DNA from 2 places in the Alteromonas sp. I10 genome. Region 2 is predicted to be linked to the other one. Evidence: predicted binding sites of a transcription regulator. Region 2 holds the regulator's gene; the other holds the start of a gene.
What was found. Region 2 encodes FNR, which switches genes on or off when oxygen is low (the NO sensors DNR and NnrR bind a similar motif). Its sites were predicted from a motif close to TTGATCTAGATCAA; they were not measured.
Positions count from the first base shown of each region.

Region 1: a site for FNR is predicted at 2,271-2,284, ahead of BZA03_RS12245 (high-potential iron-sulfur protein). Genes of this name have one in related genera too.

Region 1 covers NZ_QJJN01000005.1:272,152-287,004, reverse strand. Annotated here, with positions in the region: gene BZA03_RS12250 (amidase) at 111-1,730, shown strand; gene BZA03_RS12245 (high-potential iron-sulfur protein) at 1,829-2,122, opposite strand; gene BZA03_RS12240 (flavin reductase family protein) at 2,345-2,974, opposite strand; gene BZA03_RS12235 (CPXCG motif-containing cysteine-rich protein) at 2,967-3,158, opposite strand; gene BZA03_RS12230 (hypothetical protein) at 3,345-3,632, shown strand; gene BZA03_RS12225 (exonuclease domain-containing protein) at 3,750-5,885, shown strand; gene BZA03_RS12220 (TIGR03643 family protein) at 5,988-6,251, shown strand; gene BZA03_RS12215 (hypothetical protein) at 6,304-6,744, opposite strand; gene BZA03_RS12210 (hypothetical protein) at 6,995-7,939, opposite strand; gene accC (acetyl-CoA carboxylase biotin carboxylase subunit) at 8,328-9,671, opposite strand; gene accB (acetyl-CoA carboxylase biotin carboxyl carrier protein) at 9,686-10,150, opposite strand; gene aroQ (type II 3-dehydroquinate dehydratase) at 10,165-10,605, opposite strand; gene BZA03_RS12190 (M23 family metallopeptidase) at 10,909-11,718, opposite strand; gene BZA03_RS12185 (protein-disulfide reductase DsbD) at 11,834-13,720, opposite strand; gene cutA (divalent-cation tolerance protein CutA) at 13,784-14,098, opposite strand; gene BZA03_RS12175 (FxsA family protein) at 14,313-14,837, shown strand.
Region 2 covers NZ_QJJN01000007.1:142,391-157,243, reverse strand. Annotated here, with positions in the region: gene BZA03_RS14430 (stress protein) at 1-385, shown strand, start outside; gene BZA03_RS14425 (glucosaminidase domain-containing protein) at 378-1,169, shown strand; gene BZA03_RS14420 (DUF2987 domain-containing protein) at 1,166-1,813, shown strand; gene BZA03_RS14415 (patatin-like phospholipase family protein) at 1,828-2,850, opposite strand; gene ttcA (tRNA 2-thiocytidine(32) synthetase TtcA) at 2,851-3,804, opposite strand; gene uspE (universal stress protein UspE) at 3,953-4,876, opposite strand; gene fnr (fumarate/nitrate reduction transcriptional regulator Fnr) at 5,121-5,858, opposite strand; gene BZA03_RS14395 (sulfite exporter TauE/SafE family protein) at 5,904-6,563, opposite strand; gene ccoS (cbb3-type cytochrome oxidase assembly protein CcoS) at 6,550-6,780, opposite strand; gene BZA03_RS14385 (heavy metal translocating P-type ATPase) at 6,782-9,250, opposite strand; gene BZA03_RS14380 (FixH family protein) at 9,250-9,729, opposite strand; gene ccoP (cytochrome-c oxidase, cbb3-type subunit III) at 9,946-10,899, opposite strand; gene BZA03_RS14370 (cbb3-type cytochrome c oxidase subunit 3) at 10,916-11,077, opposite strand; gene ccoO (cytochrome-c oxidase, cbb3-type subunit II) at 11,079-11,684, opposite strand; gene ccoN (cytochrome-c oxidase, cbb3-type subunit I) at 11,700-13,133, opposite strand; gene BZA03_RS14355 (hypothetical protein) at 13,363-13,842, shown strand; gene bfr (bacterioferritin) at 13,965-14,432, opposite strand; gene bfr (bacterioferritin) at 14,432-14,853, opposite strand, start outside.

The sequences.
Region 1 (14,853 bases), on a different contig from region 2:
TTCTGATTCAACGTATAAGAAACTAACATTACGTTACCTTCTATTGCCGTTAAACGCTGCATAATAAGAAGGAGTAACAGGCGCTAGGATCATACGTTAAGGAAAGGTTTATGTTGAAACAGGTTTTTTTGCTGGCCGTAGTCGTGCTATGCACTGCATGCGTGTCTCAAGCAAATCATACAGATAAGATTGAGCAATGGTTAGATAAGCCTGCTCACGTTCAGGCGCAAGCTATTGCGAGTGGCGACACGACATCTGCTGAGCTCGTTAGCGGTTATCTTGCGCGAATCGAACGACTAGATGAAAAGGTAAATAGCGTCTTAGCGTTGAATCCTAACGCGCTGACCGAAGCGAAGGCCATCGATAAACGACTAGCGAATGGCGAGACGCTTGGCCCTCTGGCAGGTATTCCCGTGCTGCTTAAAGATAATATAGAAAGTAAAGAGATGCCCACCACAGCGGGCTCAATGGCGCTTATTACTAATGACACTGGTCGCGATGCGCCTATCGTAGAAAAACTGAAAGCGGCAGGGGCAATTATTTTGGGTAAAACCAATTTGTCTGAATGGGCAAACTTTCGCTCTGAATCCTCTATCAGCGGCTGGAGTGCAGTTGGCGGGCTTACCCGAAATCCCCATATGCTATCAAGAAGTGCTTGTGGCTCGTCATCGGGCTCGGGCGCTGCCATGTCACTTCGCCTCGCGTCACTTGCCGTGGGCACCGAAACCAATGGCTCTATTATTTGTCCGGCATCCATAAACGGGGTAGTCGGCTTTAAACCAACCGTGGGCTTGCTTTCCAGAACTCACATAGTGCCTATTTCTTTCAGCCAGGACACCGCAGGACCAATGACGTCTAACGTTCAAGACGCCTGGCTGATGACGGCAATCATGGCGGGCCCTGATGCAAGCGACAACGCGACACTAGACGCTGAGTCTCACCGCCCTTCTATGCCAACATCGTCAATGCTGGCTACAGATTTAAAAGGCAAGCGTATTGGTGTGGTTAGGTACCGCCAGGGCGATAACCCTCATGTACTGGCTGTTTATGAAAAGGCGTTGAACCAGCTTAAAGCATCGGGCGCGACGCTGGTGGACATCAGTGACTTCTCTCAGCCAGATTCATTTTGGGCCGACTCCTATAATGTTCTGCTGAGCGAGTTCCATCATAGTATTAACGAATACTTGTCGGGGTCGCCGGCAGAACTCCCTGCAAGGAACTTGTCTGAGCTTATCGATTTCAATAACAAAACAGAGCGCGAGTTAGCGCTATTCAATCAAGACATTTTCGAAAAATCGCTCGCGTCGGCAGCCATTGACAGCGAAAAGTATCAAAATGCACTGCGCCTTATTCAAGACACGGCGGGCAAAAATGGTATTGATACGTTGTTAGCAAAGCACAATGTTGATGTACTAGTTGCGCCCTCAAACAGCCCTTCTTTTTTAATAGACGGCGTATATGGTGACCATTCGCCTGTCGGTTTCATCGGTATCGGGTATTTGGCCGCAATTGCAGGATATCCGCATCTCACAGTGCCCGCTGGACAGGTGAAAGATCTTCCTGTGGGGATTAGCTTTATTGGTGGAAAGTGGCAAGACGAAAGCGTGTTGAAAATAGGTAGAGTCTTTGAAGCAAAACACGGCTTCTTCATTAAGCCTGGCCTTCTGCCTACACGTTTTGACAACCCAGCGCTAAAAGGTATCGAAGACGGAATTGACGTAGTTCGCTAGCGGGAAATGAGGATACATAATCGTATTTCGCCTCAACAGAAACGAAAAAAGCCCTTGGTTTAACTCAAGGGCTTTTGAACGTCTTTTCTTTCGATTGGTTAGCCAGGCTTTTTCACCCAAGCGCTACACCAGCCATCAGCGTTAACAAGCTTATTAGGGAAAATGTTACAAGGGCGGTGTTGTTCGCCATCGGCGCCCTGCACGTACATGCAGTTTGCGCATTTTGCACCTTCAACAGTTGACGACGGTGTGTAGTTCAGTGCTTTTGCAGTAGGGTCATCAGCACTCAATTGTTCTTGAGCCTGAGCACGTAACGCTACACCACCTAATGTAAGACCGATAACCGTCGAGCCAGAAAGCTTTAAAAAGTCACGGCGATTTACAGATTTCATAACATTCTCCTTAAGAGATAGAAACGATAATGATTCTTTTTTATTCAGTGCCTTAAACGCAAAAACCTGCCCAAAGAGGCAGGTTTTGTTTCATGTTTAAATACTATCTCTTTTTGAAAAAAGATCGAACGAAATGTCGCACTTTCGCTTGATCCAGATTAAATAAACTTCAGAGTTACAATCTTAAGTATTGAATATAAGACCGCTGGACAGTTTATTAGTTCACTTCACGGTTAACTTTACATCGGGCTTTGCATATGCAAATTGCGCAATTCGTTGTGTGCTGTGGTAGCTGTCTAGGCCTGAGATACAGGCCGTTTGCGCTTGCTCTATATCTGCATAGCCGTCTGAATCTATTATTTGCTCAGGAACGTAGAGCTCCTGGATTTCGCCGATAACCATTTCGGTTTCATTAAGCAAAGTAAAATGCTGTGCTACTTTTAAGCCCATTTTAATTTCACTTTCTTTGACATACGGCGCACTGAAGGACTCACTGAGCTGCGCGGTTAACCCAACGGCTTCAAATTCACTTTCATCTGGCGCATAGCGGGCTGATGTTTGGTGGGCTTTGTCGACCCAGTCAACAGACACGTGATTTAGCGAATAAAAGCCCTGCTGTTTTATATTGCTTAACGTATCTCGCGTGACGGTATGAGGACGCATGATCATGCCAATGAGAGGCGGGTTTGCACCGACATGAACAATAGAGCTCACTATAGCCAAATTGTTTGTAACGCCGTTTGTTGTACCCACCAAAGTCGCCGATTTAAAACCAGACAAACTATTAATTAGGTTTGCGCGGTAGCGCTGTGCAAGGGCGTCTATATCACCGCGGGTAAACTGCTTAGTCATTCTCTCTTTCTGCCTCTATCTGAATGTCATCACCGTGCTGATAAGCAGTAAGCTCAATGGGCTGACAACACACTTGGCAGTCGAGCACCTGTACTTGGCCAACATCGTTAATTTCATCTATTTCAACATCATTTGGGGCCATACAGTAAGGACAGGAAAAGCTCATGGAACGAGTTAAACTCATATTTAAATGCCTTTGTAATCACTAATGCTATTTGTTACGTAATGCAAAGACGAGTGGATTTTCTTTTAGACACGCCCCTTGTATCTGATTTTAAGAGAAAAGGGCAAGACTGCCATTTGACGCTTATGAGTAATCAGAAAACTGGGTGCACAAACAATAGATGTGATAGACGAAAAAGGTGACCTTGTGGCAAATAAAGTTGGTCAATGCCCGTGCTGTAATAGAGAAACTCGCCTTACTTACCATCATCTTATTCCGCGAAAAATGCACAGGCGTACCTATTTTAAAAAGCACTTTAGCAAAGCGGAGCTTCAGGACGGCATTTACATTTGCAGACAATGTCACAGCGGTATACATCGATTTTATGATGAGATGACGTTGGCCAAACACTACTTCAATTTGCAGCGTTTATTGGCAGATGCGCAGCTTTCTTCGTTCTTTCATTGGGTGTCTAAACAGCGCGTACGCGTGTAAAAGTACACGCTGTGCACTATTAGCAGCAGATGTGATACCCAATCGCGGAGGATTTAATTTGATTCGCGTGGCTGTATAAATATACACTATTGGTGTTTTCATAGCCAAAGATACCTCATGCGAAAAGATTTACCGCCACGTTATTACCTTACACACTTTCACGAGTTCCTTGGGTTCTTTGAGGGTGCTAGCAGGGCGCTTCTAAGTGACGAAGCCACTGACTTTGTTAGGCGTTTTAAAGCGTTAGACGATGACAAACAGTGTATTGTTGTGCGCGCTGCAAATCGCAAGTACGCAGTGATTGACAGGACGCAGTTCAATTATAGCGAAATCGCTGTGCCACAAGAGCAAATAGATTGGCTTACCGACAACGGCTGGTTTGGTGACCTTACCCACGCTTCGCTTAATGACATCGCAGGTGTCTTGACCAAGAATGCTCTGCTTGAGCTACTTGCTGAATACGGCAGTATTCAGGGGCTCGCATCTCTCACCAAGCCTAAACTCGTGACGTTGCTTAATGAACATATCGAAGCTAGAGGCTGGCCAGAGCGCTTTTCGCTAGATAACTACTTAGTGTGCTTGTTCGACGATGCACTTCGCTATTTGCTGTTTATCTATTTTGGTAACACCAAAAGCCGTCTAAATCAGTTTTCTATGCGCGATTTAGGCGTAATGAGAACCCGTTCTGATTCCGTAACGGATACGGCGCGTTTTGAAACTAAAAGCGACGCCCAAGCTTCATGGTTTTACGCTAACCATTACAGCCAGTTAGCTTTTTATAACGATGATATGTTGCTTGCCATTGCCGAAGGTGAACTGCCCATTACAGAAGGTGTGTCGGCCTGTTTTTATCGCGACCAGTTTCTCTATGCATTAGGCCTAAAAGTACTGATGTTTGATAGAGCGAAAGGGCTAGAAGTATTGAAAGCGGCGCAAAGCGATAAGGCAAAAGAAAAGTGGTTAAGAGAGAGCTACAAGGACGGAAATGAAAATAGTGTTAAACAGACCCTTGAAGAGATAATTGATAATCCGCAATCGGATACGCTGTTAGCATTTGCAGAAGATTTCTATGCCCGTAAATACCACAAAAAACGCACCAGCACGGTTACCGACATGCTTCGCAATGCTAGCCGTACACTGGATATTGACGTAAGCCAAAACCAACAGGTTGAGCGTGGTGTGCTGGCGCATTATGCAAGGCGCGGCATTGAAGGCTGGCGCACGGAAAACCGATTATGGCGCAGTTTGTTCGGCCTTACCTTTTGGAAGCAACTTTACGAAGAAGACACGCTGGTTACGGAGTTTGATCGCAGACCGTTATCGCTTAAACAGAATAACTTTTACGCTAAGTTTGAACACAGTATTGAAGCGTTGTTACAGGCGCTTGATAGCAAAGAAAAACTGCGTTTTCACATTCACAAAATGGCCACGATGCACTATGGCAAAGTTAATAGCCTGTTTATGTGGTCTAGTCATTTGCTTACGCCTATAGAAGCGCTAATTGAGCATGGTTCGCTAGATTCGATTTATGCTTTACTTCGCATGATGTGCAAAGACTTTGAGAGCCTCCGAGATGGCTTCCCCGATATCATGGTATTTGACGGCGCACTTCGCTTTGAAGAAATCAAAGCGCCTGGCGATCAGCTTCGCCGAAATCAGCTGGTTTCAATTCAACGTTTGCAGCAAGCTGGATTTGACGTTGCGGTAACAACAGTGAAATGGATACGCGACCCAGCACAGCCTTATGTTGTGGTAGATATAGAGACCACTGGAGGAAACAGCAGCTACAACCGGATTACCGAAATAGGTATGGTAAAACTTGTTGGTGGGAAAGAGGTAGACAGGTTTCAAACCCTGTTAAATCCGCAGCGCCGCATTCCTAGCAACATTACCCGCCTTACTGGAATTTCGGATGACATGGTGGCAGATGCTCCGCTTTTTGCTGAAGTAGCGGAACACGTGGCAAATTTCACCGAAGACGCTGTGTTCGTTGCTCACAACGTAAACTTTGACTACGGGTTCATCAAGCAAGAGTTTGCAAGACTAGAGCAAAGTTTCAGGCGACCCAAAATGTGTACCGTTCGCGAAATGCGTCGCACCTATCCTGGGCTGCCTTCTTACTCGCTGGCAAACTTAACAAAGCATTTTCACATAGAAATGGAGCAGCATCACCGCGCGCTGAGCGATGCGAAGGCCGCCGCCGAGTTGTTGAAGCTAGCGTTTGAAAAAGACGATGAGCAAGTGAGCGTTTAAGTCGGCCACTAATTGTTTGGAACTTTAGCGTAGTTGAACTGAACAAAATGAGCCGAAAATAAGTATGTAGTGGGGTTAAACACGCATATTGAGATGTAAGAAATGGCATTAACTGAAGAACAAGAATCACGGGTAATTGAAATGGCGTGGGAAGACCGTACGCCTTTCGAGGCAATAGAGCGTTTATACGGGCTGCCTGAAAAAGATGTGATAAAGCTTATGCGTAAAAATCTCAAACCGAAAACCTTCAAGAACTGGCGAGAGCGCGTGTCGGGTAGAAAAACCAAACATGCCAGCCTGCGCCCTGAAGGTGTGGACAGAGGATACTGCCCCTCTCAGTACAAATTTAAAGGCGCTAATAAGTAGCGTGTAGAAGCCTTTCCTATAGAAGCGGAACTGCCTTACGTTGTAGCTGCCTTTATTTTTTGGGAGGCGAAATAGTAGTAATCGGCAAAAGAAACGCAGTTAACTGCTGACGCATGGGGGTAGGAAAAACGATCGTGTTTTCTGATTGCAAAATACTCTTCGCGTGTTGAACCTGACGCAATAGATTTTGATAGGTGTCGTTATTTTGCTGAATCGCTTCTACCTTGTTCATTACAAGCTCAATGAACTCTGCAGGAGAAACGTCTGCATGTTGTTTGATCTCAAACGCCAGTGCCTTTAGCACGTAGGCTTCCCACTCCTTTCTATAACTGTCTTTCAGCCGTTCCGGGTAAAGCGTTAAGTCAGATATATCTTGCGCTAAGTCTACGATATCGAGAGGATCATCAAAAAGGACGCGAAACGCAAGCACCGCTTCATCGGAGAGTCGGGAAATGGGAAGTTTTTCTTTGAACTGAGCGTAACGGCTGGGCACAAGAACACCTTCAAATTACGATTATTAGAGTTAAACAGTACGAGCTTTAGCGCTTCATTAAACTAAAGTTTAATAAACTCAACTTTAAGTTTAAAGCTCAAGAGATTAAAAATACGTAATCTGCGGCAATTGAACTCACAATGGCGACAAGCCGTAACTTATTATGCACTGTTAAAGTGTGTACGCGTTCTTGCTGTTTGGCCCATCGTTTGATGGGCCTTTTTTATGTGGAGTAGGCGCTTCGTTTCATTCAACCATCGAAGGAGAGTTTTACTCCTGCCAGTAATCGACTGACGCTATCTACCACATCAGCTCTTATAAACCATTCAACATCATGCTTCTCCGATAGCACGCCACTAAATTCCAGAGAGCCGCCGTGACCTGTTCCTAGAAAGTCTTCAATTAATTCAGCGCGCTCACCAAAACTACTGTCTATATAGGAATAGTAAGCAAAATATTCGATAGGATATGATGTGTTAAAAGCGCTTGCAGCGAATTCACCGCTGGTGCCCACTACAACTTTCGCAGCACTTTCATCAGTACGCTGCACTAATTCAATGAACGCGGTATCTTGTTCATTAATACGTAATCGATATTCTGCCCGGGCAAACGTACCGTTCAGCATTCTTTCAAAACTGGCTTCGTAGCTATGTCGTTGTCCCATCTTGGCCGAATATTCAATTTCGAAATACTCATCCTCTCCGCCAAAATTAAAGGCTTCAGATGCTTCAGCATTTGCAAGTTGACCAACGACTATTTCAATGGCGGTGTCGTTTTGCAATTGCCTCACATGACGTACCCCCGTTATCCAACCATCTTTCGACAAGCCGGTGGAAGAAACACGCCCTTTGTAAGTTGGAATAACACCTAACTCAGTTTTCCCCGAATCGGTTTCATGCCTTAAGTACAGACGCCTTGCGTAGAGATAATCAGTGTTGTCGCTGCCGAATGTATTGTGACTTGATGAAAAGTCATCGCCAGTCACCACAAAGCTGTTTACTGACCACGCAGAAGTGATGGCAAGAGAGGGATAGTAACGCAGTCGATATTGTTCGCGGCTCGGGCGGTTGGAACGATTATCGTAACGAACCTGAATATCTAGCTTCTGTGAGAAGGTGGGCGCTATTTGTTCTGCCTGCGCGTTAGTTCCTGCAATGGCTATCAGCGGTAAAATAAACAAAAAAGGATTTCGCACCTGTTTAACCCTAAACAACATGATTAAGTAGTTTATACATTAAATCTAATTACTTAGCGCAACGAATAGCGGTTTAAGGAAAAAAATACAAAAAAAGCCGGCAGGGATGCCGGCAATAAGTGGAGTGGGACTCCAATGAGGGTAAAACACACAAAAGCATTAAAACTCAGGGAGATGTCTTAAAACTTGTATGCAGTATAGAACCAAGTTTTAAATAGGAAAATCGTTAAAAATTGATTGTAGTAATCGGAAAATTAGAATGTGCTGAATAGCGAATAGCGAATAGCGAATAGCGAATAGCGAATAGCGAATAGCGAATAGCGAATAGCGAATAGCGAAGAAAGAAAATTGGGCTACACAAAAAACAGCGTGTAGCCCAAAGGGGGGATTAGGCTAAACCTAGCTTCTTCTCTAGGTAGTGGATGTTGGTTCCACCCGCGAAGAAGTTTTCATCGGCCATAATGGCACGCTGAAGAGGGATATTCGTTTTAATTCCTTCAACCACAATCTCTTCAAGGGCGTGGCGCATACGAGCAATCGCTTCGTCGCGGCTTTCACCGTAAGTGATAAGCTTGCCTATCATTGAATCGTAGTAAGGAGGTACGTGGTAGCCCGCGTAAATATGCGACTCCCAACGAATACCTAAACCACCTGGCGCATGGAACATATCGATAGGACCAGGGCTAGGAATAAAGGTTTGTGGATCTTCTGCGTTAATTCGACATTCAATAGCGTGGCCACGAATTTGAATTTGCGACTGATCAATTGACAGTGGCTGACCGGCTGCAATGCGAAGCTGCTCTTTAATAAGGTCAACGCCTGTGATCATTTCAGATACAGGGTGCTCTACCTGAATACGGGTATTCATTTCAATGAAATAGAATTCACCGTTTTCATATAGGAACTCGAAAGTACCTGCTCCGCGGTAGCCAATTTCAATACAGGCTTTGCGGCAGCGATCGCCAATCTTGGTGCGCATTTGCTCAGAAATACCCGGTGCAGGCGCTTCTTCAACCACTTTTTGGTGGCGACGTTGCATTGAACAGTCACGCTCACCTAAGTGAATGGCGTTACCTTGGCCATCGGCTAATACCTGAATTTCAACGTGACGTGGGTTCTCAAGGAATTTTTCCATGTAAACCGTTGAGTTACCGAATGCAGCGCCAGCTTCCGCTTGCGTTGTTTCAATGGCTTTAATCAACTCAGCTTCGCTGCGCACCACGCGCATACCACGACCACCGCCGCCGCCCGCAGCTTTTACGATGATTGGGTAACCAATGCGCTTAGCAATGGCTTTGTTGCGCTCTACGTCGTCAGTTAGCGGGCCGTCAGAACCGGGTACACACGGTACGCCTGCTTTTTTCATGGCGTTGATAGCAGAAACTTTGTCACCCATAAGGTTGATAGTTTCAGCTTTAGGGCCAATGAAAATAAAGCCGCTTTTTTCTACCGCTTCAGCAAAGTCTGCGTTTTCCGCTAGGAAACCGTAACCTGGGTGAATAGCAATAGAGTTAGTGACTTCTGCAGCAGCAATAATGCGAGGAATGTTCAGGTAGCTTTCGGTTGCTGATGCTTTACCAATACAAATTGATTCGTCAGCCAGCAACACGTGCTTCAAGTTTTTATCCGCAGTAGAGTGCACTGCTACGGTTTTGATGCCTAGTTCTTTACAGGCTCTCAAAATACGCAGGGCAATCTCACCACGGTTAGCAATAAGTACTTTATCTAGCATAGTTAAGCACTCGCTTATTCAATAATGAACATTGGCTGGTCAAATTCTACAGGGTCTTGGTTTTCAACCAAGATTGCCTTAACCACACCGGCTTTATCTGCTTCAATTTGGTTCATCATCTTCATCGCTTCAACGATACAAAGCGTGTCGCCAACTTTCACTTGCTGACCCACTTCTGCAAATGCTTTTGCCGTTGGTGAAGATGCACGGTAGAACGTACCTACCATTGGAGACTTAACAACGTGACCTTCTGGCTGAGCTGGCTCTGCTGGTGCTTCAGAAGCAGTGGTAGCGGCCGCCGCTGGAGCAGGTGCCATTTGCGGTGCAGCAGGAGCTGCAAAGCTGTAGTTCATTGGCGCTTGAACACCCGTTGGGCCACGGTGGATGCGTACAGACTCTTCGCCTTCAGTGATCTCTAGCTCGGCAATGCCAGATTCTTCCACTAGTTCGATGAGTTTTTTAATCTTTCTAATATCCATGTTCTGTCTCTGCTTTATTTATGCGATTTCGGTAAGTTGATTGCTGCAGTTAGCGCGAGCGAGTAGCCCATGGCACCAAGGCCAACAATGACGCCAGCTGCAACATCAGAAAAATAGGAATGATGACGAAACGGTTCACGGGCGTGAACGTTCGACAAATGCACTTCAATAAACGGGATATTGACACTTAATAATGCATCGCGAAGGGCGACGCTGGTGTGCGTGAAGGCAGCAGGATTAATAATAATGGCATCAACAGTACCCATAGCAGCGTGCACGCGATCAATCAGTTCAAACTCAGCGTTTGACTGAAAATGCGTTAAGGTCACGTTGCTTGACGCAGCCTGCGCCTGCAAATCATCTACGATGTCTTGCAAGGTTTGTGTGCCGTATTTGTCGGGTTCTCTTTGGCCTAACATATTCAGGTTAGGGCCGTTCAATAACAAAATATTCATCTAGTTTGCTGCTATCTTCGGGAAAAAGTCACGGTTATTGCCATTTCAACAAACTTTTGTGACAGTTGCACGAAAAAAAGCCAATAAATTTGCTCGTTGATTGTGTTAAATGCTGATTATAGTGATAGATAAAGATTTCGCAGCAAAATACTGGTCTAATCAGGTGTTTTCGGCGCAAAGTTTATTGGAAAGTTTGCTTATTTGCTGCCTGTGAAACCGCAGCATGCTGCACTCTCAGAAGGCGTTAGTGGGGGATGAGATGGCAGTTTTAACGAAAAGTATCAGTATGTATTGCTATAAATGCTAAGGCGAGGCCTTAGTTAGGGCGCTGTCGAAGGAAAAGGGGACACTTACGTACTTACCATGGAATTTGGCTACATATATGCCAAAGTGAAGGTGGGGTAAGGAAGAAAACCCCGTATTGCCGGTATAACCGATAAGCTGCCCGAGTTCCACGACTTGCCCTCTTGTCACAGCAACACCTTTATATTTCAGGTGGTAGTATTCGCCGGTGGTTCCGTCGCTATGAAGAATAACAACGTAGTTAGCGTATTTTGCAAACTTCGGCGTTGGCCCGCCTTTCGTGCCGTCATCTTTCGTGTCGATCACTACGCCTTCCCGGGCGGCTAAAATAGGTGTACCTACAGGCGCGGCAAAATCGAGAGCATACCTTGACGCACCAGAATGACTAAAATTGCCGTTAAAGCCTTGAACAATACGGTATTTGCTAGCTGGCTGTAGCGGTGGCAGATACGTATAGGCGTTGTCGTGTATCGCGTCTACGCGCCCCACCGTCCATTTAACGCGCATAGATGCCCAGAATGCGTCGGCATTTTTTACTACGCCAAGGGGCACTTGGTCATTGGTATCTAAAAATGCGTTAACGTGGGCTTTCGATTTAAGCTCCCCATTGCCTGTGGGAATGTCTTGCATAACATTGGAATACAGAGTTAGCGCTACGGGCAATTCTACTTTTCTCTGTACTGAGACTAAATAAAGAGAAGAAGACGAAGGCGTAAGTTCAAAACAAAAGCGTTTGTTATCAAAGCACCCCGTGGTTTTCGCTGTTACTGATAGGGAAAAAGTGAGCGAAATAAATAAGAAGGCCAGCATTGAATCCAACCTTCTTTTCTGAACCCCGTTTCTACCCAAGATAAAGAGAGCAGCGCTTCGCACTGCTCGCCATACTCGCCATATGAGAAGAGGAAAGTCCTGGAATCGACGCGCCTTAGTCCAAGCGACCACTTTGACCGTCATTAGTGTTAGACCCATTGTTAAGCCACTCGTTTACGTGACCGGCAAAGGCGTCTGCTTTCATAAACCCGGTGACACGAGCTTTGGTTAGCTCGTCGCCGTTTTCGTCAAAGAACAAAATGGTAGGCAGACCTAGCACAGTAAAGGTGTCAAAAATCTCCTGACGTTCTGGTGTGTTATCGGTAAGGTCCATTTGCATCCATACCGTATTACTAAGTGCAGATACCACTTTCTCGTCAGGGAAGGTGTACTTTTCAAATTCCTTACAGGCTACGCACCAGTCGGCGTACAAATCGACCATTACGGTTTTACCTTGTGCGTTAGCCGCCGCTATTTTATTACGTAAGTCTGCCAAGTCTCGCGCAACAACAAAGTCTGGATGCCCTGCGTGGACACCATCAGAGTGCTCGCCCCAAAGTCCGGTGTTGAGACCTGCTTGATAGGTAAGGCCAGCACTTCCCATAATGCCTATTGCAACCACAACAGCACGTACAAGCTTCATCAGTGAGTTTTTGCTGGCGCGATTGAGTACCCAGTAGTAACCGAACAAACCGAAGCCAAGCAATCCCCATAGGAAGCCAGTGGCAGGGCTATTATATAAACGCTCAATAAACACAATGGCCACGGCAAGCATCATGAAGCCAAAGGTAACCTTAACCACATTCATCCAGTTACCTGCTTTAGGTAGGAGTTTTCCACCTGTCATGCCGAACAGAATAAGTGGAACGCCCATACCTATGCTTAACAAGTAAAGCGAAACAAAACCTAGCGTCATATCGCCAGTTTGAGCGATGAATAGCAATATGCCGGTTAGCGGCGCAGTAGTGCAGGGTGAAGCGATAAGACCAGACAATACACCCATAATAAACACCCCTGCAAAGCTGCCGGGTGTTTGATTGTTACTCATGTGAGTGAGCTTTTCTTGATACTTTGCTGGCAGCTGAATTTCAAAGCCACCAAACAGAGCAACGGCCAGCGCCACAAATAGCACAATGAATACGCCCAGCACCACAGGGTGTTGAAGCGCAGCTTGAAACTGCGCTCCGGCTACAGCAACCACTAATCCAAGCAGCGAGTAGGTAATCGCCATACCTTGAACGTAAACAAAGGTTAGCCAGAATGAATGCGATGCGGTTTTAGGTTTGCCCTGACCAATCACAATGCCCGACACTATGGGGTACATGGGGAACACGCAAGGGGTAAAAGCTAAGCCTACGCCTAGTGCAAAAAATAGAGCTAAAGTGAGAACAAGGTTATCTTTATCAATTAGCCTTTGCGCTAAATCGAACTGCTCGCTTTGCGAAGAGGTTGCTGAGTTATTTGGTTCTGAGGCCGTATCTGTTTCAGCAACTGCACTGCTTCCCACTTCATTTAAATACACGACTTTCACTGTGGGCGGGTAGCAAAGCCCTGCGTCAGCACAGCCTTGATAGCGAATTTTTACTACGCCGTCACTGAGTGCTGACTCAATGGGTAAGGTAATAGATACGCCGTTATAAAACACTTCAGACTCGCCAAAAAACTCATCCTGAATCATTATCCCATTTGGGTACTCAGGCTCGCCAATTTCGGCTTGTTTCGCCACAAACTTAAACTGCTTTAGATACAGATAATAGCCTTCCGCAATATCGAAACTTACCGTAAGCGCGTCGCCTTTTTGGTTAAAATCGAACGCAAACGCTTGGTCTACATCTAAAAACTGGGGTTCATCCACGAACGGATCGTCAAAGGCATTGGGCACCTGAGCCAAGACGAACGTGCTTAATAACGTCATTAAACAAAATGCTGAAAGTACATAAGCGCTAAAGCGACGAAACAGTGAAGCTGATGCAGTGCCTGATGGAAAAGGAGGTAAAGTCATAAAGTTACAGTTCATTTTTATCTATTTTGCGTTGTCGTTATTTTTATTAGAATTACGTTTTAACTAGCGCTGTAGCGTGGTTTGTAACCACTGACCGTAAGCGCTGCTAGCCTCAGCATTAAGTTCTAACCATTCAGGGACATCGTACGGATGTAGTTCGCTTACTCTATCGAAGGCCTGTAAAACGTGTTGTGTGTTCGTTTTAATAAGCAGTTGGCATTCTGCGTCGGTTTCCACCTTCCCCTGCCACTCATAAACGGACTCTATACTCTTGATTATGTTGACGCAGGCGGCAAGCTTTTCTTCAACAAGCGTGCTGGCAATTAACTGCGCTGTCTTTTCATCGGGCGTGGTGCACAATACAAGCTTAATTGTCATGAACTTTTCCTACTTTATTTCGCGCCTGTTACTTTGCTAATGGGTCGATATGTAATTGACCTGAAAAGTCGCACTATTCTTTCATAGCTACAGTATATCACGGTCGTTATCGGTCGCTTTAAGTGGCTATTTAAGCGAAAGGGTGGGCACCTTTTCTTGTTATTACGTACAAAGACCCTATAACAGGTTATGAATACATGAAAGAGGAAGCATTTTGCGGGTTTTATTTATACTGTTTGCCCTATTACCTATTTTCGAGATTGCGCTGCTGATAAATGTGGGCAGCGTGATCGGTGGTTGGAATACCGTTGGCTTGGTACTTCTTTCTGCCTTTATTGGTGCTTACTTTGTTAAACGCGAAGGCGTGAGTACACTGCAAACTGCACAAGAAAAAATGCAGCGAAATGAAGTGCCAGGAAAAGAACTAGTTGAAGGCTTGATGCTGGTGGTTGCGGGTATTTTACTTGTGACGCCAGGCTTTATTACCGATATTTTCGGTTTCCTTTTAGCAATGCCGGGCTCACGTCACTTCTTTGCTGCTCAGGTCAGTAAGCACATGAAAATGCGTGTTGTCGCTCCGGGTATGGGGCCGGGAACTGCAGGCTTCGGACAGGGTCGGTCACCGTTTGGGCAAAGTCCTTTCGCGCAGCGTCCACGTTCACATAATAGCGATGGTGATGTGTTTGAAGGTGAGTACACCGATCACACCACCAACGATTCAGATAAGCGCTTAAAATAGCGAGCCCCAACGCCCT
Region 2 (14,853 bases):
GATATTTTTGCTGGCGCTAACTCAGCTAGTGAACAGTATTCTTGTTCAACTAGGTATGATGTTGCTTATTATACCCGGCGTTTATTTTTATTTAGCCTCGTCCTTTTCACTTATGTTGGTTGCTGACAGAAAGTTAACGCCAATTAGCGCGATCATCCTGTCGTGTCGCGTATTTAATGCATACTGGGCTCAAATCGCCAGCATATTTGGTGTGTTCTTTTTACTGTTTGTGTCGGTGCCATTAACGCTGGGCTTTTCACTTATTTGGGTATTACCTTTTTATTTTAGTATGATGGGCTTGCTCTATCAGGAACTGATTGGCGAGCAGGGAGTAAGCACGGAAGCATCTGAAAACGATGTGAATGAGTCTAGCTTCGATGCATAAGCGTGAAACCTTTAAAATTGTCCTCATTACGTTAGGCGTATTGGCGGTAATCGTCATTAACGCCATAATTTTTACTGAGGACGAACCGGATATTTTAGATATACCGCAAACGGTTGAAGCTAAAAAGCCGGTGCCTAACTTCTCTGCCTATACAGATGTAAAAGAGAAGAAAGAGGCATTTTTTAACTATTTACGTCCCGAAATAGAGAAGCAGAATGCGTATCTACTCACGCTAAGACATTACGTACAAACCTTATATAGAAAGGCGTTAGCTAACGAGACGCTCTCTGAAGAAGATATGGCAAGGCTTGAATGGTTAGAAGAGGAATATCGAGTTAAGCCAACGCAGCCGCTAAAATCAAAATTGCTAGCTTTGCTACAAAAGATTGATGTTCTACCAGCCGAACTCGTGCTCGTGCAAGCCGCGAATGAGTCAGCTTGGGGCACCAGCCGGTTCGCAAGAAAGGGCTATAACTTCTTTGGCTTATGGTGTTTCTCTAAGGGGTGTGGTTTTGTTCCTAACCGTCGAAACGATGGGGCATCTCATGAAGTTGCCAAATTCGACAGTTTGTCGCGTGCAACGTACACCTACATGCGAAATTTAAACCGCCACGACGCGTATGCGGATTTAAGAGAGATCCGCAGTCGACTGCGTGCAAACCAAATTCCTATTACTGGTGTTGCGTTAGCTGAAGGGCTAATGAACTATTCTGAGCGAGGAGCCGCTTATGTTGAAGAGCTTCAAACTATGATCCTATTTAACGAGGAGTTTTTATCCGAATGATACGCGCTGCTTTATTTTTTGCTTCATCTCTGTTTATTGGTGTAGGCAGTTCTTCCGTTGCTGCTGAAACGATAGATGTTGAGTACAGCCGTTTCTATAGCCATGTTAAAAAGCTGGATAATGAAGATACCCAAGCACTTCAGTTTGCATTCGGGTTTGTTCGTGTTGGCGAAGGGCGTTTATGTGAAGTTAACGGAGCGTCTATCGTAACCGATAAGAAAACAATGCCCTTAGAAGTGAGTGATGAAGGGCGATTCACGGTGCCTACTGAAAAGGCCCTGAAACTTGCCAACGCACTGGTTCGCATCGATTTAAACGAACGCGCGAACGTGTGTGATATGTCGGTACAACTTGAAACCAAGCCGGAATATCTTAAGCAGTATTACACAAAAGACGACCTTACGTTTTTGTATGGTCAGTACGAAGCTTTCTTTAATGAAATGGGAAGCTTTTTGTCTTTCATGATGCCTTCGGTAAAGGGCTTGATGATTCAGTTTGATGACAAGAATTTAGATTTCATTACTCCACAAGGTGTGCAAATCAATAACGGCGTATTGCATCTAGAACAAGATTGGATCAACGACGCAAAAGGCTTAACACTGCCTCATGCGCCGCTACGTGTTACCGCTATGGCTTCAAGCTAAATGCATATTTGGGATTAGGTAAGAAGCTGATACCTAATTTGCTCTGCTAAACGCGCGATGGTTTCTTCGCCCTTCGCGCATAGCTCTTCGGCTCTGTGGAATTCCATAATACCCACGTCGGTAAGCTGAGGCTCAATAAGAATGTCAGGCGGGTCGCCAGCCAAACGTGAACGTGTGACGCGAGCTTGAAGTATCTCAAGTGAACTGCTCATCACGCTCATAATTCCAGGCGGGTTTCGCTTGTTCACTTTAGCGGGGACTTCGGTCAACTCTTCTTCCACTTTTTCAATCACATCAGAAGCAATGCCTTCTTCTGTCTTTACATTGCCAGCCGAGACGCTGTCTTTTTCATCTTTTTTCTCTAGGGCTTTTTCTTCTTTGTTGTCAGGAGAGAACCATTGGCGTAGTACGTTTTGACTCTTTGTAAAAAAGTCCTCGGTTTTGCGCTGGTTTTCTTCATGATCTTGTCTCAACTTTTCAAGACGAAGTGGTCGGAAATCGGCGTTAAGGTTAACCGCGATTACAAAATCGGCCCCTAATTGGCGACATAAGTTCACCGGTACAGGGTTTACAACGGCACCGTCTACCAGCCAACGATCACCATGTGCTACGGGCGCAAAAAGTGCGGGAATAGCGCAGGATGCTTGAATGGTGTCTCCGATAGGACCAGAGTTAAACACTACTTCACGGCCGGTATAAAGGTCGGTAGCCACAGCCGCAAACGGCTTAAGCATGTCTTCATAAGTCGATTCACAAAACTCGCTTGCTAGCTTGTCGAAAACCTTCTGTCCGCTGGCAATGCCGCCGCGTCTAAGTCCTACGCCCATAAGAGCAAGTACCTGCCAGTCGCTGAGGGAACATGCCCACTCTTTCAACCCTTCCAGCTTGCCACTTGCGTAGGCAGCACCAACATAGGCACCAATAGAGCATCCCGCTACAACGTCAATTTTTACGCCGAGTTTTTCTAATGCTTCAATTATGCCAATGTGAGTCCAGCCCCTTGCGGCACCGGCACCTAGCGCAAGTCCAATTTTCATTTACTTAGGTTCCATAATGTTTATTACTTCAATAGTATTATCTTCATCACTGAAGTCCGAACTATTTTCTGTAGTGAAAGAAGGTTCATCGAACCCGATATCACCGTCTTCAACCGGGCCTTCTTGTGTAGCTATAGCTTTAAAATCATAAAGGTTGCTGTCGATTAAGTGTGAAGGCGCTACGTTTTGAAGCGCGCGGAACATCGACTCTATACGACCTGGGAAGCGACGGTTCCAGTCTTGAAGCATAGCCTTTATGTTTTGGCGCTGTAGGTTTTCTTGTGAGCCACAAAGGTTACAAGGAATAATCGGAAATTCAGCGGCCTGAGAATATTTCTCGATGTCTTTTTCTGTGCAGTACGCCAATGGACGAATAACGATGTGTTCACCGTTATCGCTGACTAGCTTTGGCGGCATAGACTTAAGCTTGCCACCATGAAACATATTGAGGAAAAACGTTTCTAGCATGTCGTCGCGGTGATGACCTAATGCAATTTTAGTCGCACCTAACTCTTTTGCCGTGCGGTACAAAATACCACGGCGCAAGCGAGAACAGAGAGAGCATGTTGTCTTTCCCTCTGGAATTTTGTCTTTAACAATAGAGTAGGTGTCTTCTTCTACAATTTTGTAGTCAACGCCAATGCTTTCTAGATATTCAGGCAAGATATGTTCTGGGAAACCAGGCTGCTTTTGGTCAAGATTAACCGCAACGATATCAAAGTGAATAGGCGCAATCTTCTTTAAAAACAATAAAATATCTAGCATGGTGTAGCTGTCTTTACCGCCAGATAAACACACCATTACTTTGTCGTTGTTTTCAATCATACCGAAATCGCCAATGGCTTTACCCACATTGCGGCGAAGTCGTTTCTGAAGTTTGTTGAAGTTGTACTTTTGCTTACTTTGCGCAGCATTTAATGGCGACGCGTCAGCACTGTTTGTGCCTAAACTCATAATTAACTAGCTTGGTTTGTGATAAAGCCACCATTATACATTAAAGCGGCTTTTCGAGACCATGCTTGTGAGGTTAAATTTGTTGGTGACATACCGTGTTGGCCGCTAAGTAACGGCAAACACGGGCTATGCGGTACTGATGAAAAGATTACAGCGACAACGGCGACACAAATCCATCTGGCTTAATAGCAAGCACATCGCAATTGAGTTCGTCGATCACGTGTTCTGCAGTATTACCAATTAGGGCCGCTGAAATGCCCACACGGCCAACGGTACCAATAACAACCAGCTCTGCATCCAGTGTTTTTGCCACTTGCGGGATAACTTTTTCCGGAAGGCCTTCTCTTACTACGCATTTGTTTTCAGGAATACCGTACTTTAACGCGTGACTACGCATTTCTTTTAAATGATGATTTTTTACCGCGTCGTGGTAGGTATCGGGGTCGAACTCAGGTACTTCTATGGCGATATTAAGTGGTGTAGAAGGGTAACTGTTGACCAAATTTACGCTACCTTTCAATAAAGAGGCGTAGTCGTTAGCAATGAGGGTGAGCTTATCGTTAAGTGCGGCATGCTCATCGTCTTCACTGCCTACGTTTACTGCAGCAATAATCTCTCCTCCTTCTGGCCAGTCGTGCTCTTTAACGAGCAATACTGGGCGAGGGCATTTACGCATTAAATGCCAGTCGGTGGGGGTGAAAATAACAGAAGCAAGATCGTCGTGCTTTTTGGTTGCCTTTACCACTAAATCTATCTGATTGTTTAGGGTGTAGTAAATAATCGACTCATACGCACGATTATTCCATTCTACAACGATATCAGTTTCAGTGAATCCTTGTTCTCTTAAGTGGGTGGCAAGCCATTTTGCATGCTCCTTTGTAACTGCATCGCGCATTGACTCGCGCTCATCCGGGCTAAGCATGGTCGTCATATCATAAGATAAGTCGTATACCACCATCATGGCGGTAACTGAAGCGCCTGTTTTTGAAGCGAGTTCATAAGCTCGGCTTAGTGCAGGTTGGTTATCGCGCTCGGCATCTACCACGGCCAGAATTCGTTTACACTCAATCATAACGTCCCCCTAACTACGAAACTTAGTAGCGGCTGTCGAAATCGAAGCTTTCTAATACTAACTATAAACGACATTGGGAAAAACGTAAGTTGTTTTAGATCAAGAATTTTACGAGGCGACCATGAGTGAACCTACCTAATTGAATATGGAGCAACCGGCGTGGCGCTGAAAGGGCAGGTAGGTGGCTAACACAGGTTACAAAAAAGCGCGCTTAGTGCGCGCCTTATTTAACACTTAAAAAGGACTAACCGCAGACAACGCTAGGGCCGTTAAGCGCCGCTAGTTTGGTGTTTAGCCTATCGAAATCCAAAATAGTAATAAGCTTGCCGTCTACTTTTATGATGTTGTCTTTTTGAAAACGGCTTAACAGACGACTAATCGTTTCAATCGTTAATCCTAAATAGTTTCCAATTTCGTTGCGCGTCATGGTTAAGTGGAATTCTCTATGGGAAAAGCCACGCTCTTCAAAGCGTTGCGACAGGTGTGAGATGAAATACAGTAAGCGCTCTTCTGCGGTTCGCTTGTTTAAAAGCATGATCATGTCGTGATCTTGTTTTATTTCAGCGCTCATGAAGCTCATGATCTGGTGGCGTAGCTTTGGAAATTGCACTGACATTTCGTCGAGGGTCTCGTAGGGAAGCTCACACACCATGGCAGTTTCTAACGCAGAAGTATAGCTTTGGTGTTTGTTCTCTCTTAATGCATCGAAACCGATAATATCACCAGGAAAGTGGAAGCCGGTAATCTGTTCTTCACCTTCGGTATTAGTCACAAATGATTTGAATGAACCGGTTCTCACTGCAAATAGAGAACGGAATTTATCACCAGTTTGAATCAGCGTGTCACCTTTATGAAGCGGCTTCTTGCGTTCAATAATATCGTCAAGAGACTCGATTTCTGTTTTGTTTAACGCCACCGGTAAACACAGGTGACTGAAACTACAGTTTTGACAGTGAATAGAAAATTGGCTTCCTTTGCTCATAATGCACGCTCTCTAAAAGAATACCCGACAATAATACACCCATTTTTAAACGATTGCGCCATGAATAAGATAAGCTGCATATATTGCCATTATTACTGCAATAATTTGTCTAAAATGGTTATGTTGAAAACTTCGAACAATATATTGGCTACCAGCGCTTGCAGCGAGCAAGGTGGGTAATGTACCCAAACCGAAGAAGAACATAATAGCAGCGCCTTCTAGCGCGTTACCCGCCGCGAGAGACCAGGTAAGTGTGGAATACACCAAACCGCAAGGAAGCCAACCCCAAATAAAACCATAAGGCAACGCACTTAAAGGGGTCTTAAATGGCAAAAAGCGTTTTGAAAGCGGCTGGACTTTGGAAAATAGGCCTTTACCCGCATTTTCCAGCACTGTTAAGCCAGTCCACCACTTACCCAAATAACACGCCAGTAGAAGCAACATGATTCCGCTAAGTAGGGAAAGGGCATAGTTGGCAAGAGGTATATAATCTGCTGCAATTTTTCCAAGTGCCCCGGTTATTGCTCCGGCGATGGTGTAGCTCACTATACGTCCCATGTTATAGGCAAGGGTATAGGGTAGTGCTGAAGCGCCTTTAGGCGAAACCATCCTTAGCGCAGCGACAATTCCACCGCACATTCCCACACAGTGAACTCCACCGGCTAAGCCGATAAGAAAGGCAGAGAAGTAGTTAATCCCTTCCATGTGGCGCTTGGCTTTTGTCTACTTTACTGTCTTGAAGTTGCTTGCGTTGCTCAGCTAGCTTTTTTTCTTCTGGCGGAAGATCATCGTCAAACAGTATGCTATACCCTTGGCGATCCAAATCTTCAAATTGATTGGTTTTCACCGCCCAAAAGAATATCACAATAGCGACGGCAACAATGATGATGGCGATTGGAATTAATACGTAAATAATACTCATGCTATTTGCTCAAAAGTCGCGTTGAGTTTGTGACCACAATGATACTGCTTAACGACATACCAACAACAGCCATCCACGGTGAAAGTAGGCCTGATACGGCGAAAGGTAAGATCAAAACGTTGTAACCTACCGACCAGCCGATATTTTGCCTTATTTTTTGCTTCACTTGATGCGCAGTTCGAATAAGCTCTGGTACAGAAAGCAGCTGATCGCCAAGCAGTATCACGTCGGCGGCAGTTTTAGCCACGTCTGTGGCATTACCCACTGCAATTGCCACATCAGCGCTGGCAAGAACTGGAGCGTCGTTAATACCGTCACCCATCATCATCACTTTCGCGCCAGATTGCTGCATAGCTTGAACGGCTTCGTACTTTTGCTCAGGTGTTAGGCCACCTTTAACGGTCGAAATTGGCAATGGTGCGGTAAGCGCATTAACGTTTTGCTGTGTATCACCACTTAAAACGGCGAGGGTATGGCTTACAGCTAATATATCGAGAGTTTCTTGCGTATCTTCTCTTAGTGAATCCTTTACTTCATACGCCGCCATAATACGCCCCTTAACCGTGAGAAACACGTTAGCTGAAGGGAACGCTTCAATGAGTTTTAGCTGTGATTCGTGAACGCTGAATGCTGCAGATCCCATAGAAAACAACGTGTCATTGATCTCACCGCTGATACCACCTCCTGGCGTAACGGTAAAATTAGTCACTTTGTGTACCGTGTTATCGATGGCGTCAGCACTACTGCTAGAGGCAGAAGTCTCGCTTAGGGCTACACCGTCGCTAAAGGCTATACCGTCGCTAAAGGCTTTGGCAATCGGATGTTCAGAGCGTGACTCCAAAGCGCGCGCAATTGATAGCGCACTATTACTATCCACGCCGTCAACGTACCAGGCATTTGAAATAGTAAATTTGCCTTTTGTGAGCGTGCCGGTTTTGTCTAAAGCGATGGTGTCAATGTCAGTAATTTGTTCTAGCGCATCGGCCCGTTTTAGTAAAATACCTTGTCGGTTTAACTTTGCCATAGCGCAGGTTAACGCTGATGGCGTAGCCAACCCTAGTGCGCAAGGGCAGGTTGCAACCAGCACCGATATGGTGATCCAAAATGCCTCGTCGCTACCCTGATACGCCCAAAAGCCATAGGTTAACGCCGAAATCAGCAATACCGCGGTAACGAAATAGCGAGAAAAATTATCGGCTATCTGCGCTGCTTTAGGCTTACTCGCCATCGCACTTGCTTGCAGTCGTACAATTTGATTTACCAGCGCATTTTTAAGGGTCTGCGTAACCGTAATGGTTAGCGTACCATCTTGACAAACCGTGCCGCCGTAAACCGGGCTACTGTTCGACTTACGCACGGGGTTAAACTCGCCGGTAAGCATAGATTCGTCAACCGCTGCGTTGCCGTCGGTTACCACCCCATCAATGGGGACTGTTTCACCAGGCTTCACTAGCACTACGTCGTCAATTTTTAGCTGCTTAGCCAGACACTCGGTTAGGCTGCCATCCGGATTTAGTTTGGTCGCTGATACGGGCACATACTGCATCATATTGGCAGAGATCTGTGCGGCGCGATGGCGACTGCGATGTTCTAAAAAGCGGCTGAGTAACAGCAGGAAAATGAACATACAAATAGATTCAAAATACACTTCGCCCTGTTCTAATACAGTCGAACGTATTCCTGCAATGTAAGTACCGAATATGGCAAGCGTAACGGGTACGTCCATATTAACCGTTTTGGCGCTTAGCGCTTTAGCGGCGCCCACATAAAAGGTGCTGCCTGAATACAGCACCACAGGTGTAGTAAGCGTAAGGGCAACCCAATAAAAATATTGGCGGGTCTCTAACTCAATGGCGCCGAACCAATCAAAATAAAGCCCAGTCATTAGCATCATAACCTGCATGGTCATAATGCCTGCTAGGCCAAGCTTTTTTAGAAAGGTCTTTTGCTCGCGTTTATAACTGGCTTCGTGTTCGTCGGGGTGAAATGGTGACCCAACATAACCAATGCGTTTTAGCGTAGATAGAATTTGGCTAAGCTTAATTTGAAATGGTGACCAAGTGACTAAAGCGCGGCGCTCTTGTACATTCACCGCGACTTGCTTTATTCCTTCAACTTTTGACAACTGCTTTTCGATAAGCCAGCCACACGCAGCGCATGTAATACCTTCAAGGGTCAACTGAATCTGTTTGTCCTGACCTTCTTCAAACACGAACTCTTCTTGAAGGGAAGGGTCGTCATAGACTTTTAGCTTATCTAACGTTTCTAAAATACTGTCGTCAGATTTTTGCGCCGGTTCGGTTCTAAACTGGTAATAGTCTTCAAGGCCGTTGTTAACGATCGCTTCAGCTACCGCTAAGCAGCCAGGGCAACACATGTCTCGTTGTTGCCCTAAAATGACAGTAGTAAATTTCCCATTGTCTGGACTCGCTATAGGCAAGCCGCAATGGTAACAGTCGTGCTTTGTCATTATGGATTGAATTTCATTTTGCCAGTGTGGGGCAGATAGACCGTGTTTTGAATTTTCCAGCTATCATCAATCGGCGTCAGCGATATGCGCCATTTACCGTCAAGGTTTTCTTCAATAAAGCCGCGATAAATACCGTTAGCGTCGCGACTCAATAAAACGCTAACATCGCGCTCTTCTAGCGTTACGTGATAGAAACTTAATTTAACCGCGTTACCTTCTTGAGGAATCCCCGAATGAAATTGCAGCGCTATGCTTCCATCTTCAATGGTTAAATCAGTGGTGATATTCATGCGGCGGGCTATGGCTTCCTTGTCCAGACGGGCATTAATTGCTTTTCCTTCTTTGTAGTAGTCGTCTACCACCAAGCTATCTTCGGTAGAAATAGCAAGGTTTAATAACACGCCACCCATGATGAGGGTAATGATAGGAACGGCAATTAAAAACCAGGGCCAGAACTCTTTATACCAGGGTCTATTCATCGAAATCTTTTCTCGTATTTACTTCACTAACAACATATTTATTTTTACTTCCCCAACTACACGTAAAGCCGGTAAATAATGATAAATATAGTGTTGGCGAGACATATTAAAAGTGTACAAAAAATGTTCGCATGGCACTCTCTATACCGCTGTATTTTCTCATAAAAAAAGCCCCGTAGTAACGAGGCTTTTTAAGATATTTAATGATTTAAATCATTAATCATTTGAAAGGCTGTATACATACGCTGCAACAACGTGAATTTTGTCATCACCCAAGGTTTTCTTGAATGAAGGCATTACACCGTTACGACCGTAAGTAAGCGTTTCTGTTACCGCTCTGTGGCTGCCGCCGTATAGCCAGATATTGTCAGTAAGGTTTGGTGCACCAAGTGCTTGGTTACCTTTACCGTCCATACCGTGACAAGCCGCACACGCTGCGAAACGAGCTTTACCTGCTTCTGCAAGCTGAGGGTCCACATCGCGACCGCTTAAACTAAGTACGTAGTTAACCACTTCTTCGATACCGTCTTCACCCATAGCATCTAGCCATGCTGGCATAGCTGCTTTACGACCAAGCGTAAGAGTTTCAACGATTTTCGCACCTGAACCACCGTACAACCAGTCGTTGTCCGTTAGGTTAGGGAAGCCGCCATTTTGACCACGTGCATCAGAACCGTGACACTGAGAGCAATTTTGTAGGAACAAACGCTGACCTACTTTATTTGCTTCTGGGTCTTTAGCCAGTTCTTCAACAGGAACTTGTGCATACGCTTCGAAGATCGGATCGAACTTCTCGGCAGCAAAATCTAGTTCACGATCATATTCTACTAGGTAGCCTTGCTCTTTAGCCTCAATACGCGCCTGAGCTGACTCTTCTAGCGATTGAATATTTTGGTTAGAACTCTTCCAACCCAAAATACCTTCATACGCACCTAGGCCAGGATAAAGCGCTAGGTATAAAAAGCCCCAAACGATGGTCATGTAGAACATAATTGTCCACCAGCGAGGAAGTTGGTTGTTCAACTCCTCAATACCATCAAATTCGTGACCCATTGACTCACCTTCAGCTACGCCAGTCTTGTTAGAAAGGCACCAGCGAAGAAGGAAGTAGCAACCAATGATTAACCCTAGGGTTATCACTGAAATCCAAATTGTCCAAAACATACTCATGAGTTCGAGACTCCTGCTAATCTTCTTTTGATTTTTCTTTTTCTTCGTCTGCAAACACTAGGTTTGCAGCTTCATCGAATTTTTTCTTGTTGCGGCTGCTGAACGCCCACCATACAACACCGATGAAGCTTACAAAGACGATGACAGTAAAAATGCTGCCTACAATTCCTTGGTCCATATTATTTCAAATGTGTGCCAAGAGATTGTAGATAAGCAATAAGGGCCTGCATTTCCGTTTTGCCCTGTACTGCCGCTTTCGCACCCGCGATATCTTCGTCGGTATACGGAACGCCAAATCCACGGAATACTTCCATTTTTTCAGCTGTTAACTCGCCATTAAGCGTGTTTTCCGCAAGCCAAGGGAAACCTGGCATATTCGACTCTGGTACCACGTTACGAGGATTAAGCAGGTGAACTCGGTGCCATTCGTCGCTGTAACGACCACCAACACGTGCTAGGTCAGGACCAGTACGCTTAGAACCCCAAAGGAAAGGGTGCTCCCATACTGATTCGCCAGCAACGCTGTAGTGACCATAACGCTCTGTTTCAGCGCGGAATGGACGGATCATCTGGCTGTGACAACCTACACAACCTTCACGGATGTAGATATCACGGCCTTCAAGCTCAAGCGCGGTATATGGACGTAAGCCTGTTACCGGTTCCATGGTTTGCTGTTGAAACATCAACGGCGTTATTTGAACCATGGCACCGAAGCTGATAGCGATAAGGATTAATACCGTTAACAGACCGACGTTCTTTTCAATTAACTCATGTGCGTTTTTCATTATTCGTCTCCTTTACTACGCCGGCTGAGTCGCTGGGTCTGCAGCGATACTGCCTTTAGGTGCACGAACGGTTTTCCATGTGTTGTATGCCATAACAAGCATACCTGCTACCACGAAACAACCACCAATGAAACGAACCACATAGAAAGGCTTAGACGCTTCTAATGACTCAACAAAGCTATAGGTTAACGTACCGTCAGCATTTACTGCACGCCACATTAGACCCTGTAGTACACCAGACATCCACATTGCTACGATGTATAGAACAACACCGATAGTTGCGAACCAGAAGTGTACGTTAACTAGCTTGGTGCTATACATAGCGCGCTGACCGAATAGCACTGGAATTAAGTGGTAAATTGAACCAATTGAAACCATTGCAACCCAACCTAGAGCACCAGAGTGTACGTGACCAATTGTCCAGTCAGTGTAGTGAGACAGTGCATTAACGGTCTTGATTGCCATCATTGGGCCTTCGAAGGTAGACATACCGTAGAAAGACAATGAAACAATAAGGAAACGCAATACTGGGTCGGTGCGAAGTTTATGCCACGCGCCAGATAGCGTCATAATACCGTTAATCATACCACCCCAAGATGGAACGAATAGGATAATAGACATCACCATACCTAGTGACTGAGTCCAGTCTGGTAGGGCAGTGTAGTGAAGGTGGTGAGGACCAGCCCAGATATACAGCGAGATAAGTGCCCAGAAGTGAACAATTGAAAGTCTGTATGAATAAACCGGGCGACCAGCTTGCTTAGGTACGAAGTAGTACATCATACCAAGGAAGCCCGCAGTCAGGAAAAAGCCTACCGCGTTATGGCCGTACCACCACTGCATCATAGCGTCTACTGCGCCTGCATACAGTGAATACGATTTAGTGAAAGATACCGGAATAGCCATGCTGTTACCAATATGAAGAATTGCAACAGTTAACATGAACGCGCCTAAGAACCAGTTTGCAACATAAATGTGCGAAACTTTACGGATTACTAGGGTTCCGAAGAAGTTAATGATATAAGCGACCCAAACCAGTGCCAAAAGGATATCAATTGGCCATTCTAGTTCAGCGTATTCTTTTGAGCTGGTTAAACCCATAGGCAGGGTGATAACAGCTAAAACGATAACGGCTTGCCAACCCCAAAAGGTAAATGCGGCAAGTTTGTCACTGAACAGTCTTACCTGGCAGGTACGCTGAACGATGTAGTACGACGTTGCAAATAGCGCACAGCCGCCGAAGGCAAAAATAACGGCGTTAGTGTGCAACGGACGCAAACGTGAGAATGTTAGCCATGGTGTGTCAAAGTTAAGCATAGGTGCAAATAACTGCGCGGCAATAAATACCCCTAGGCCCATACCAATGATACCCCAGACTATGGTCATGATGGTAAATTGCCTAACTACTTTATAATTGTAGTCAGGTTGTGCTTGGCTTATTTCACTCATTTTAATGAATCTTCCACTTCAAATGAACTATGGTCTCCAACTGCCGGAATAGTACGGTCGAGACGTGTATCAGCTAAGGAATAACGCTTCACACCGAGCTCGGAAAGAGTAATAATTATTGTCTCCAAGCCAGTTGGTACGCGGATGATAAGGTTTTTAATTACAAAAAGATACCATAAACTACCTAAGCTTGATCTCCGTCAATGAAGAAATACACAAAATTTAAGAAATGCTAAATAACGATAACAATAAACGATCAAAAATTTTACATTCCCAGCTTCCATTAGTGGCTATTATTGTTGTAGCCGTGTGTGTATACCTTGCACATAAATTCCAGTCATCGGTGTTAAAAGACACTAGCGTAGTTAATGGAATAGGAAACAGCTGCAACTTTGTCAATGAAACTTGCGAATTCTTAATTGATGACAGGTTAGCAATTGCCACTTTTTCAGCCATGCCTGAAGCCGAAGAGTCAGTAACGGTTAAGCTCTTAGTTCCTGAAGGAGAGGAAATAGAGAGCGCATGGATTGAAGGGGTAAACATGTATATGGGCAAAATTCCCGTGCTGTTAGATAACGATGGTCAAGGAAAGTGGTCAGGTTGGTTTATGTTAGGTAGCTGTAGTGAGCCAGTTATGAAATGGCAGCTACGTCTAAATATTAAAGATAAAGAAAGCCCCAGCTATTTGTATTTTGTTACACAGCAGTAACTGTATTAAAAGCAATAAGACTCTCCCTAAAGAAAGGGGAGTAAACAAGCAAAAAAGGCCGCTCTTTATTTAAGAGCGGCCTTTTATTAATTACCTGTAAATTGTAGCGTGAACGCTATTTCTTACATTTGAGACTGAAGGTAGTTTTGAATACCTAGTCGCTTAATAAGGCCAAGCTGCTGCTCTAGCCAGTGTGCGTGATCCATCTCTGTATCGTCTAGTAGTACAATTAGCATGTCACGAGTAACATAGTCTTTCTCGGTTTCACAAAGCGCAATAACTTCACGTAACTTTGCATCAACTTCATATTCAACACGTAAATCGCTTTCTAGCATCTCAGGTACATCTTTACCCACTTTGAAGCCTGTGCGCTTCGTCATGTCAGGCGTACCTTCTAAAAACAGCATGCGTTCTATTAGCTTAGTTGCATGTCCACGCTCGTCATCAAATTCATGATCGATGCGTTCGTAAAGCTTATTCAAACCCCAATCAAGATACATCTGAGAGTGAATGAAATACTGATCCATGGCGGCTAACTCATAAGAGAGTAGTTCGTTTAAGCCATTGATGATTGCTTGGTTACCTTTCATTAGTCATCTCCCATTACTTGCGCTTGTAGGTAGTTCTCTATACCCATAGCATCAATTTGGTATTCTTGCGTTTCAATCCAGTCTAGGTGCTCTTCTTCGTATTCAAGAAGGTCTTCAAGCAAATCACGAGAAACATAATCCTGCTTTTCTTCACACAGCGCGATAGCTTCACGAAGTAGTGGAAGCTGTTCTTTTTGAAAACGCGCATCACATGACAGCATTTCAACGGTATCTTCACCGATATAAAGCTTGCCTAACGCTTGAAGATTAGGAAGGCCCTCAAGGAATAAAATGCGCTCGATAAGATCGTCCGCTTGCTTCATGTCCTTGATAGACTTTTTATAATTCTTTTCGTTAAGTTCAGAAAAACCCCAGTTTTTGAACATACGAGCGTGCAGAAAGTATTGATTTATCGAAGTAA